One region of the Clostridium chromiireducens genome, then DNA from elsewhere that is predicted to be linked to it. Evidence: riboswitches for the same ligand, from Rfam matches in the RefSeq annotation. Region 1 holds a riboswitch; each other region holds the start of a gene.
What was found. Region 1 has a riboswitch for cyclic di-GMP ahead of D2A34_RS07470 (aspartyl-phosphate phosphatase Spo0E family protein). Riboswitches for the same ligand answer to the same signal wherever they lie in the genome.

Region 1 (3,187 bases):
TAAATCCCATCCAAAGGAAACATAAAAGTATAACTATTTTCTTCACTTAGCCGCCTCTTCTCTCAATTTATATATTAGATTTTCCTTACTTATCTTACTTAATTTAATACAAAAACCTTGAATAATATAAATAATTATAACAAATATAGGATTAATATATCTACATTTGCTATTATTCTTAAGAATATAATAATAATTGTATAGATAATCAAAACTTATACTTATGAGATAACTTACCGAAATTATAAACATTTTTATTCTGAAAAACTATGAAAATGAGTTGAACTTATTTTAAATAATTGGAATTTTATTCTGTTTGCATTAATAAAAATAAGTAAAACAAATATATAGATTATTTGGTGACTATTTTTTAAAAGGTGGGTATAAAAATGTTAAGAAACTCAATGAGCTTAGAAGAAAAGAAAGGATTTATAGTTGAACAAAAACCAAAATCGCACTCATCAGAAGCTTACAAAATTTTGCGGACTAATATTCAATACTCTTCATATAATAAAGAACTAAAAACCATTTTAATTACCAGTTCAGTGGCCTCTGAAGGAAAATCTACTATATCGGGAAATTTGGCATTATCATTTGCTCAAGATAATAAAAAAGTACTATTAATAGATTGCGATTTAAGAAGACCATCAATTCATAAAAAATTTAATATTTCTAATTTAATTGGGCTCTCTGAAATTCTAATAGGTGAAACAGATTTAAAAGAAGCAATAATACGTCATAATGATAATCTTGATATTTTGACATCTGGTAAGTTACCACCGAACCCTGCTGAAATGCTATCCTCAAATTCAATGAGTAATTTAATAACTACCTTAAAAGAAATTTATGATTTGATAATACTAGACTGCTGCCCCCTTCTCGGAATTACAGATGCACAAATTTTATCAACAAATGTTGACGGAACAATTCTCGTTGTACAATCAGAAAAAACAAAAAAAGATGAGGTAATCGAATCAAAAAAACTCTTACTTAAAGTAGGTGCTAACATTATAGGAGTTATACTAAATAGAATTCCACGTTGTAGACATAAATATTATCATTATTAGGAATTCATCTTTTTAATAATAAAAACAGGTAAGATTTTATCGAACTAATCAATCTTACCTGTTTTCTTTATTTCTATATTATTTAAACTTATACCCGATAATTTCACAAGATCCGGCCTCCTTTACAAGAATGTCTCGAGCTTGCTAGTAAGTTCTACTTTTTCCATGAATACCTTACTTCTAAATATTCTCCCTGCTTATCATAGCCACGCATGTCATACCCTTTTTTATTATATCCATCCTTATCGAATCCCGCACTGTTATAACCATCCTTATCAAAACCGTGCTTATCATACCCTTCCATGTTATACCCTTCATCATTAAAATACGAACCATTTTTGTGAACACCATTTTTATCAAATCCATTATCATTATATCTTGTACCATTTTTGTGAAATCCTTTAGAATTAAACCCAAATTCATCATACTTTTTAAAGACATCAAAGATCGCCACAGATATTCTCCCCTCTTCTTTATTGCAAGTAATTATTTTAATAATTATTATATTTACATCAGCCTAAAAACTCACTTACTTACATTATATACAATTTATGGAATTAGTAAATAATATTTCGTTTCTATTTATATATAATTAATTACAAAAAAATATGAGAATGATCAACATTAGACAAGTCAAACTCTTCGCATTCCACCTAATAATAATCATCACTATAAAGGCATAGCAGAAGTCTATCTTAATTATGCCTTTATAGTGCATTCTAATAAATAATTAACTATTAGTTTGTCCAACTCCTGGCTAACTCTCAAAATTTCTTTTTTGTCCATATTTTCTTCTATCTTCTTATGTAATATTTCTCTCGCTATTTCAATTTTTCTAGCAAATTCTTTTATCCTATCTTTTTTCTCCTTCATGATTTTCTCCCCCTAATTTTTTCTTCATAATAATCTTTTAAAACAAAAAACCAATCTAAACTAATTGATTTATCAATTAATTTAAATTGGTCGGTTGCACCACAAACTCAAAATTCTCCAGGCGCCCAAATAAAGAGAATTTTTCACAGTCCCCAATATCTTTTAACTTTAATATTTAACGATTGAGTTATATGTATTTTTATACATATAATTCCATTATCCGAAACATATCACTAATTTTATCATCAATGTACAAAGATTTCAATACAAAATTTATATAAAATAATCCAATTTTTTGCATACTTATTAATATAAAATTACAAAGAGAACGAATATTTTCTTTACTTCTTCTGGACGATAATTCAAAAATATAGTACTCAATTAACAGAAAGAAATATAACTAAAATTCAGATAGCCTAAAATTAAAAAGGCTCGTTACTTAACAGTAACGAGTCCTTTATACTAAAAAAGCCAGCACTAAACATTTAATTTATTTACTTAATTTAAACTTATTCTAAATCAAGGCCTTTTAAGTATTTTATAAAATCATCTTTAATTTCAGGTTTTCTTAATGCATATTCAACTGTTGCTTCTAAAAATCCAAGCTTATCTCCAACATCATATCTTTTTCCTTCAAAGTTATAAGCATACATAGCTTCACTTTTAGCAAGCTCTTTCAATGCATCTGTAAGTTGAATTTCATTTCCTTTGCCAGGCTTTGTATTTTCTAGAATTTCAAATATAGCAGAAGTAATTATATATCTGCCAAGTATTGCAGTATTTGATGGTGCATCTTCTATACTTGGTTTTTCTACTAATCCTTTAACTTTACATACTCTATCTTCAATTATTATTCCATTAACTATACCATACTTGCATACATCTTCAGGATTAACACTTTGCACACCTAAAATACTTGTTTTATATTCACCATAGCAATCAATAAGTTGCTTTAGGCAAGGTTTTCCTTCATTATATACTATATCATCACCAAGAAGAATTGCAAAAGGCTCATTACCTACAAAACTCTTAGCACATAAAATAGCATGTCCTAGTCCTCTAGGTTCTTTTTGCCTTATGTAATGAATATCAACCATATCTGAAATATTTTTAACCAAATCTAATAATTCATCCTTATGATTTTTTTCAAGCTCTACTTCAAGTTCAATAGATTTATCAAAGTGATCCTCAATGCATTTCTTATTTCTGCCAGTAATAATGAGTATCTCTTCAATACCAGAAGCAAT
Region 2 (3,187 bases), on a different contig from region 1:
CTAGTCCAATATTTGCGTTACATGAAACCCTTCAAAATAAACCAATAACTCCTGGTGCTAAAGCAGTATTTTGTTCAGTTGGTGCTGGCGTTGCCATGTGCTCATTGCTATATAAGTTTTAAATAACTATATTATTTATCATATAGTCATTAATTGGCATTGATGATTTTATAAAAAGTAGATAAATAATTAATTATCTACTTTTTATAATTTTTCCAAATAACTTTAATACTTTATCAAGTTTTCACAAAATCTATCCTTATTAAATCATATCTTTGTTTTTATAATTAAATCCTTAATTAAATACATATTTCCCTTTTATCGAATATTCTTTTAGCCTTCCCTTCACTTTTTACAAGTGTATCTGGATTAACAAATTCTATATTACACCCAACTTGTAGTAAATTATGCAATCTATTTTTAATATTTTTTTGTAGTTCATTTAATTCATGTGTATAGTAATACTTTAGATCTCTGTTCGTTTCGACTGTAATTGTTAATTGATCTAGATTACCTTTTTTCTCTAAAGTTAATGTATAGTTCGGTGATAATTCCTCAAAACCAAGTAATATTTTTTCAATCTGTATTGGATATACATTTACTCCTCTAATAATCATCATATCATCGTTTCTTCCATATATACGGTTCATCTTAACATATAGGCATCCACATTCACATTTATCATAGCTAAGTGATGATATGTCTCTTGTTCTATATCTTATCAATGGAATTCCTTCCTTTGTCAAAGTAGTTAAAACCAATTCTCCCTTTTCTCCAGGCTCAACACTTTCTTGAGTAATTGGGTCTATGATTTCTGGAAAAAAGTCTTCTTCATTAATATGCAAACCATCCTGCATATTACATTCACCTGCTACTCCTGGCCCCATTACTTCACTTAATCCATATATATCATATGCCTTGATTTTAAACTTACTTTCGATATTTTCTCTTATTTCATTAGACCAAGGTTCTGCTCCAAAAACCCCCATTCTTAATTTTAATTCTTCAGGGTGTATTCCCATTTTTACCATAGTATCATATATATGAAGAGCATATGATGGGGTACAAGCAAGTACAGTAACTCCAAAATTTTTCATAGTAAGTACTTGCTTTTCAGTATTTCCTCCTGACATAGGTATAACTGATGCACCTACACGCTCGATACCATAGTGAAGTCCTAATCCTCCTGTAAATAGACCATATCCATAAGCCACTTGCACCACATCATCTGAAGTAACACCATATCTACCCAAGACATCAGCTATTAAATTTGACCAATTATCTATATCGTTTTTTGTATAACCTACTATTGTTTGCGTACCACTTGTCCCTGATGATGCATGAATTCTTACAATTTTATTCATAGGAACTGCAAACATACCATAAGGATAATTTCTCCTTAAATCTTCCTTTGTTGTAAATGGCAGTAATTCAATATCCCCTAATGTTTTAATATCTTCAGGAGTTATGCCCATCATATCAAATTTATTTTTGTAAAACGGAACACTATCATAAACATATTTAACAATGTTTTTTAACCTTTGTATCTTAACTTCATTAATCTCTTCTCTTGTTAGTTTTTTTTCTAAATTATTCATAAAACTCTTCTCCTTTTATTACTCCCAATAAATCGAATTCATTTTTAAATTTATGATTTTCATTTAGATTTTAACAAGATTATAATTTAACTAGATAGCTTGTATTCTTGATAGTCGTACATATTATAAATACTTCCTCCTTATAAAGTGTAGTTAATATATACATATCTATATCCAAACTATTTCCATAAAATAGAAGGCGCCTATTAATTAATAGGCGCCAAAAAGATAAACTAATGCGTATGCAATGCATTTAACAACATTTTGGCAGCCTGGCAGTCATTGAAATAAATTTCTTTAGACCCATAGCTTTGCGACCTTATCTTTCGAGAAGTGTGCTATTATCAATGTATATATTAGGTATATTTTACACTTTATTTCCATGTTTTTCAACAAAAATATCACTTTTTTTCCAATAAATTTATATTAGTTAAAGTCGTCTATCATATTCATATTTTAATTTATTATGTTCTATATGATAATCAATCTGATTAATCATAGCCTCTTTGTCACAAGGTAAATCTCCTCTTAGCGAAACGTAATTCGATGCATGGTTGCATCTAAATACTATTGTTTCCTCAATATTGATGTGTTCTATTAAAAGCTTAATTTCAATTAACATTTCTTTATCACTTAACAATTGAAATTCTTTTTTCACTATTTTATTATATAAATCAGTTTCTTCCTCAGCCATAAGACTTAATACGCCTAAATAATCTGGAGCCATATTACTTATTAATTCGCCAGTTTTAACTGCATGAATTTTACTATTTTTTCTTCCTCCAATTCCAGCTATAACAGTTACTGATAGCAAAATATTTGCATTCTTAACCATTACTGCTGCATTTAATAGTTCTTCACTGCTTGCCCCTTTATTTATATCTTTTAAAACCTCATCACTTCCACTTTCAACTCCCATATATATCATAGATAACCCTAAAGCCTTAAGCTCTTCTAACTCCTGATGAGTTTTAAGAAGTATTGATTTAGGTGAACCATAAAGAGTAATCCTACTACATTCAGGAAACAACTTACCTGCATACATTAGTATTTCTTTTAGGTCCTTAGTAGGAATAATCAAAGCATCACCATCTGCAAGAAATATCTTTTCAACATGTTCATATATCTTTCTAAAGTGGTTCATATCATTTTTAATTTCTTCCAAGGATTTTATAGAGAATTTCTTCGATTTATACATACTACAAAAACTACATTTATTATGTGAACAACCTAACGTTGCCTGTATTATAAGGCTATTGCTTTCACTAGGAGGCCTGTATAACGGATAATCGTACATCTTTAATTCCTTTCTTCACTTATATTATTAGTAAGCTAATATTTATAAAACTGCTTCGCATTTTTATACTTTAATTAACTTATATTTCTTCCTATGTTTATAGTATAAATTAATATCTCTTGTAATATCAATTTATAGTTTTAAATTTAATAAAGTTTTCTATCCTACTATTTTACACATAATCATTAGGGTAATAAATTATGTGCATATAGAGCTAGCCCCTTATAGTATAATAATTCTATAAGGGGCCCCAAAATAAAACTTCTTATCATTTATTTTAATCATCCTCTTC
Region 3 (3,187 bases), 580 kb from region 1:
AAAATAACAGCTAATTCTCTTAAAATTATATCTCCAACTGCATGACCGTATGTATCATTAACACGCTTAAAATGATCTATATCAACCATTAAGCAGGATAACTTTTCATCCTTTTCCTTTGCATTTGCGACACTTTTATTAAATATCAAATCAAATTGCCTTGTATTATTTAATCCAGTCAAAAAATCTTTTGTAGCCTCATTTTTATATCTCTTATACAATTCATTTGATGACCTAACATATTTTAATAAATAATAAGACAATATAGCTGCAATCGTCGAAATAATAAAATACTCCAAAAGTATCTTAAAAACATTATCCTCATTAAATAACAAGTAATAATATGTACCTATTATGAAAAACGTATTAACTAAGTATATCGCCAACCACTTTTTAACCATATTTAACTTCAATTTACTAATTATTGGATATGACAATATTATTATTAGAATTTGAAAAACTGCAACTATTGATGATTGATTTATTCCAAAATATAAAGTCCTAAATATAACTACAATTATTCCTGTAATTAGTGACGGTAGAATTCCACCAATGTAATATATTAACATTAATGCTATAACTCTTAAATCTACTAAAGTTTTTGTACTGTCAATATTTATTGAGTAAATCATCATACCTATTGCGAGAATTCCACCTCCTAAACCAAGTAAAATATTTGTGCAAATTTTGGAGTTGCATTCAAAAGGTGCATCCTTAAATAAATGTCCACCTATAAATATTGCTGAAATTAAAAGAAGTATATTAATAAAAAAGTTACTCATTATCCTCACCTCCAATTCTATTTCTTTAGCTATAGGTATATAAATAATAGTTATTGTTTAAAATTTATTATTACAATTATACCACTAACTACCTTTTATGACAAATAGTTTGTATTTAAATTAAAAGCCCAATACAAGGCCAATTTTAGCCTTGTATGAGCTTTTGATTTATTAGTTTATCCATGGTTATTTCGAAAATATTTTTTCCACTAGTTCAATTAATTCATCAATAATCATATCTTTTTTTATAAAATAAGTAGCCCCCAATGCTTCACACACACCTAGCTCGTTCGAAAAGTTATTTTCTCCACCGTCTGAAAGGACAATTACGTTTATATTACTATATTCTTCTCTTAATTCTACTACAAGTTCTAAACCAGTTTTTTGTGGCATATATATATCCGTGATTATTAAATCAATATTTCCTGATTTTTTATATATCTCGATTCCTTCTTCACCATTTGATGCTTCAATTACATTATAATCTGCATTTTCCAAGATAAGACTTATAAATTTTCTAACACTTGGCATGTCCTCAACCAATAATATATTTTTTTGCTTCTCACTCATTACTTTTCACCCTTCCTTTTCTGATTTTACTATACAAACTCAATATTTACGCAATAACTCATTTTTTATATTGTTATCTATTTCATATATAAAAAAAGACCAATAAAAACTAATATATTTCTAATTAGTTTAAATTGGTCGGTTGCACAACTAGCTCTAAATCCTTAAAGTGCCCAAATATAAAGAATTTTTCATAGCTTCCAATCTTGATATTATTATTCGAAATTTATGTCTATGTTATCATAATTATGCAAAAGATTCAATATTAAACATATAATATGTTAACTACAAATTCGACATCGTTCGAATAGATCATCATTTCTTCAGAAAGTTTAATCTAATTATTCTCTTTTCTTTCGTTCTCTTCTTGTTTCTTTATTTTGCTTAAAGTAATCTTTATTGTATATTCCATATCTTCTGTACCTCACACTAAAATACTCATTAAAATGAATAATGAATCTTTATATAAGTATTATCAATTATTTTATATTTGAATTTCGCTTTAATGCTATTAATAGCTGAGATTTTTTCTAAATAATACATATCTGCTAAAGTTAAATCTCCTAATTCTGAAACAAATTCAAACTCTGAGTTTGTTTTCAAATTATCATTTATAACCTTTATAATTTTATCTCTTGTATTCATAACACATCCACCTCTTATATAAATAATTTTAAAATTTAATTTATCACTTATTTTATAAATAAAAAAACCAATCAAAACTAATTATAAAAAATAAATTAGTTTTGATTGGTGGGTTGCATCATTAACTCCAAATTCTCAAGATGCCCAAATAAAGAGAATTCTTCATAGTTCCCAATCCTTGTATACATATGTAATTTTATGTCTTTATATGTATATATTATCACATTAATACAAGAAAAATCAACATTAAATGCAATATTTTCCTAATAACATTGTAAATTTTATTTAATAACTTTATCAATTATTGTGTAAACCTTGTCTAAATCTAGATATTTATAGTCTTTTACACAATTAATATTCTGCCACCTTATATTTAAATAGCTTTCGACATTGCTTTTTATTAATAAAAAATGCATGCTTTATAATAATTTTTATGTGACAAAATCATAACAATCTAATGCTATCTAATTAGTTTATCTTTTATTATAATTTTAATTTTAATTTCTAATTATCAAACTATACATAAAATACCTATATAATCTCTAAAATGTTTTTTATTTATTCTCTTACATTTAAATATATAATTTTACAATAATGTACTATATAATTAATTATATCTATAAATAAGATGGAGATATATAATGTTTAAAAATAGATTATATACAAAAACATATATTGTGGTAAATCTATCTATAACATTATTTACTTAATACATTCAAAAAATAACACAAGATAAAATAAATTTATTTATTTTATATATAATTTTTAGGGGGAAATAAAATGAGAAACGTAAGATTAATAGCAAGTTCATTAGTAGTAGCATCAATATTAGCATTAAATCCAATCAAAGCAAATGCTGAATGGATACAAGATAATAATGGATGGAAGTATACAGAAGGTAACTCATATGTAAAAGGAACATGGAAATCAATAAATGGAAATTGGTATTATTTTTTTGCAGATGGATATATGGCGCATAATACTTCAATAGATGGATATTATGTAAATTCAAGTGGAGCATGGGTTACAAATTCAAATTCATCTTCGTCTACAACTTCATCTGAAACTAAAATTGTAACTTCATCAAGTCCTCAATATTCTGTTGCTGATATAAATGATGAATGGAGAACAAAATACTTTAGAGGACAGGTAGGTCTTTATAATGGAGTTAAAAACACATACTTAGATAA
Region 4 (3,187 bases), on a different contig from region 1:
TAATTTATCTTCATATACTTTTTCTGCATCTTGTTGTTTTGCAATTTCTTCTGAACTTACTTTATCCGTCTCACTAGAATTAATGTCTTTTGTAAGTAATTTCATATTGTCATCTACTACATCAATATTTTCTTTTGGAATATTCTGCGTAGCACCTGACACCAATGCAACTATTGATTTAACTTGCTCTTCATTAAGTGTTGCGCCCTTTTTTATCTTTAAATAAACCGAGGCTTTACCTGGCTCCTTGTCCTTAACAAAAACAGAATCTTGAGCTTCAGTTATATGTACTCTTGCATCTTCCACTTGCGGAAAACTTTTTATAGTTTTCTCTAATTCACCTTGCTGCATTCTAACCTTTTTTATCTTAAATTCCTCATCTGTCATTCCAAATGAACTAGCATTATCCATAAGTTCATAACCCTTACTTCCAGATGTCAAAGTTGGTGCCAATTCTAATCTTAATGCATCTACCTGATCTTTTGAAACCCAAATTGTATTATTTGCACTATCGATCTTTGTATCAACTTTCTTTTCATTTAAAGTATTTACTACCGTTTGAGCATCTGTAGGATCAAGGTTAGAGAATAATACCTGATATTTATTAGAAGATGAATAAAAAAATGAACTTATTATTGCGATAATAACTGTTAAAACTGCAATTATAACAACAATCTTTATTTTCTTACTTTGGGATTTAAACTTTTCCAAAAGCCCCTTAACTTTTTCTAAAAGTTTTTTCATTATTTAGCTCTCCTCACCTTACTACAATTGCATCTTTGATAATTGGTTATATCCCTCCAATAACTTATCTCTAGTTTGAGCCAAAAATTGTAAACTCAAACTAGCTTCTTGGTTCTTAACCATTACTTCATCGATACTTACATCCTCTCCCCTAATAAATTTCGTTGAAGTCGTATCAGCATTTACCATTTTATCATTGGTATCATCTATAGTCTTTTTTAGAACATCTCCAAAACTAACGGCGCTCATATTTTCACTTTTAGCTTTATTATCATTTATATTTTCAAACTTTTTATTAAATAAAATCTCGTTTTGTGCAAATCTATCTTCTATTCTCATTTATAAATCACTCCTATTTCCCAATTTCTAATGCCTTCGAAAACATACCTTTTAAAGCATTAAATGTATCTACATTAGCTTCATAAGATCTTGTTGCTACCATCATATCCGCCATTTCATTTAATACATTTACATTAGGCATAGTAACATATCCATTTGCATCTGCATCAGGATGAGTTGGGTCGTATATTTTTCTTAAAGGTGATGAATCCTTTTCAATCTTTACTGCTTTTACTCCGGCCATTTCTTTATTCGCGTCAAGTGCCTCTTGGAATACAGCTACCTTTCTCACATATGGGCCGCTTCCGTCAGCACTTCTTGTAGTACTTGCATTCGCCATGTTTGCGGTTATCGTATCCATTCTTAGCCTTTCTGCTGAAAGCCCTGTTGCACTTATCTGCATCGAACTAAATGCGTTCATTTATATCCCTCCTCGTATATCTGATAGAACTACTTAACTGTCTCTTTAACTTATCAATTTTGAAAATCTTTATGGTTTAATCCCTGTACGTTTACTTCATAACAGTTTTTAAATTATTAAACTTACTATTAATCTCTGTTATTAGCGCATTATATTTAAGAGTATTCGCCGCTTGATTTACTTTTTCTATATCTAAATCAACATTGTTCCCATCACTTCTCATACTAGTGCTTTTATCTTGCTCAATTGATATATTTTCATTTTCTGAATTTGTGCTAGAAAAATGTAGGGGGTTTGTCCTTTTTAATTCTAACGCTGAGGAATTTTCATTCTTTAAATTTTCTTCAAACACAACATTAAATCTCTTATAATCCTTAGTATTAACATTTGCCATGTTATTAGCAATTGTCTTAGCTCTAATATTTGATGCTTTAATTCCTGATTTAATCAAATCATATGTAGAATCAAAATTAATAGATTGTATACTCATAAATTCACATCCTTATTTATTCTCATTTAATATAATAAAATTTTAAAACTCTAACTAAGACATTAACCTTATATCCAAAATCATAACCTCAATTATTTGTTTAGAAGTTATATTATAATTTAATTATTTTACAAATAACTCATTAATAATTTAATTATAAAATAATTAAGACATTTTATCTATAATTTTTTTTCAAATCCTCTCCAAACTATTTACTATTATATGTTATTTATACATCGTTTGTAATTTTATTCCTTGATTCTATCAAATATGACATGACAACATATTCCTAAACTTTATTTCCTGTATGCACATAAATAAAATATTAAAGGCACGTCATCTTTTTAAAATAAAAAATGACTATTAATACATAGTCACCAAAATACAGAAAAACTTAATAAATATAAAATTTATCATAATAATTATACTTTGGCAACCTGACAATCATAGGAAATAAGCTTTCCCTTAGACTCATAGCTTTGCGGCCTTACTTTTCAATAAGTGTGCTAGTATCATTTATAATTTATAGTTCATAATTCATTCATTTTATTATAAGGCATTTAGTAAATTTTTACCACAATTATTTTTATATTTTCGATAAAATTCGTATAATTATAACTTAATATACATATATATCTCATAAATATTTATCTAATGTTTAGCCACATTGACTCTCCCATTCTCTTCAATGTGAAGAGAACAGTGGCACGGACCCTAGAATGGATACCCCTTGAGGGTATAAAGTTCAACTAAGATTTAGATGTGGATCACCCCACTCCAAAATCAAGTTTTACTTGATAAGTCAGGGCAATAAAATAAACTAATAGTAAATTCTATAAAACTACTATTAGTTTATTTCTTAAAATATAATATTACTCTGTCTTATTTAACATTAGCTAGAATATTCAAACAATCTTTAGGAAAATTATTGCTTTGCGCTAATAATCCAATTGATGAATTAACCAACAATTGACTTTTTGAATAATTCATCATTTCTTCTGCAACATCAGCATCTCCAATTCTACTTTGAGATGTTTGAATGGAGATATCTTTGCTACTTAAATAATCAGCTGTTCCCTCTAATCTATTTTGAATCGAACCATATCTAACTCTAACTTTGCTAACCATTTCAATAGCTTTATCTACAGATTCAAGAGATGATTTAATATCACTTATATCCAGGCTGCCAACAC

Region 2: another riboswitch for cyclic di-GMP. It lies ahead of D2A34_RS00690 (phenylacetate--CoA ligase family protein); the one in region 1 lies ahead of D2A34_RS07470 (aspartyl-phosphate phosphatase Spo0E family protein).
Region 3: another riboswitch for cyclic di-GMP. It lies ahead of D2A34_RS10230 (response regulator); the one in region 1 lies ahead of D2A34_RS07470 (aspartyl-phosphate phosphatase Spo0E family protein).
Region 4: another riboswitch for cyclic di-GMP. It lies ahead of flgB (flagellar basal body rod protein FlgB); the one in region 1 lies ahead of D2A34_RS07470 (aspartyl-phosphate phosphatase Spo0E family protein).

What each region holds. Positions count from the first base shown of each region.
Region 1 covers NZ_QXDJ01000002.1:476,444-479,630, reverse strand. The annotation lists gene D2A34_RS07485 (VanZ family protein) at 1-46, opposite strand, end outside; gene D2A34_RS07480 (CpsD/CapB family tyrosine-protein kinase) at 390-1,067, shown strand; gene D2A34_RS07475 (hypothetical protein) at 1,222-1,521, opposite strand; gene D2A34_RS07470 (aspartyl-phosphate phosphatase Spo0E family protein) at 1,767-1,940, opposite strand; cyclic di-GMP riboswitch class II at 2,020-2,103, opposite strand; gene galU (UTP--glucose-1-phosphate uridylyltransferase GalU) at 2,450-3,187, opposite strand, start outside.
Region 2 covers NZ_QXDJ01000001.1:161,116-164,302, forward strand. The annotation lists gene D2A34_RS00685 (ketoacyl-ACP synthase III) at 1-122, shown strand, start outside; gene D2A34_RS00690 (phenylacetate--CoA ligase family protein) at 300-1,598, opposite strand; cyclic di-GMP riboswitch class I at 1,862-1,948, opposite strand; gene D2A34_RS00695 (radical SAM protein) at 2,029-2,895, opposite strand; gene D2A34_RS00700 (PAS domain S-box protein) at 3,173-3,187, opposite strand, start outside.
Region 3 covers NZ_QXDJ01000002.1:1,051,501-1,054,687, reverse strand. The annotation lists gene D2A34_RS10235 (GGDEF domain-containing protein) at 1-782, opposite strand, end outside; gene D2A34_RS10230 (response regulator) at 969-1,352, opposite strand; cyclic di-GMP riboswitch class II at 1,480-1,563, opposite strand; gene D2A34_RS10225 (hypothetical protein) at 1,794-1,997, opposite strand; cyclic di-GMP riboswitch class II at 2,096-2,179, opposite strand; gene D2A34_RS10220 (hypothetical protein) at 2,778-3,187, shown strand, end outside.
Region 4 covers NZ_QXDJ01000001.1:495,707-498,893, forward strand. The annotation lists gene fliF (flagellar basal-body MS-ring/collar protein FliF) at 1-744, opposite strand, end outside; gene fliE (flagellar hook-basal body complex protein FliE) at 766-1,083, opposite strand; gene flgC (flagellar basal body rod protein FlgC) at 1,097-1,504, opposite strand; gene flgB (flagellar basal body rod protein FlgB) at 1,596-1,994, opposite strand; cyclic di-GMP riboswitch class I at 2,423-2,512, opposite strand; gene D2A34_RS02070 (flagellin) at 2,877-3,187, opposite strand, start outside.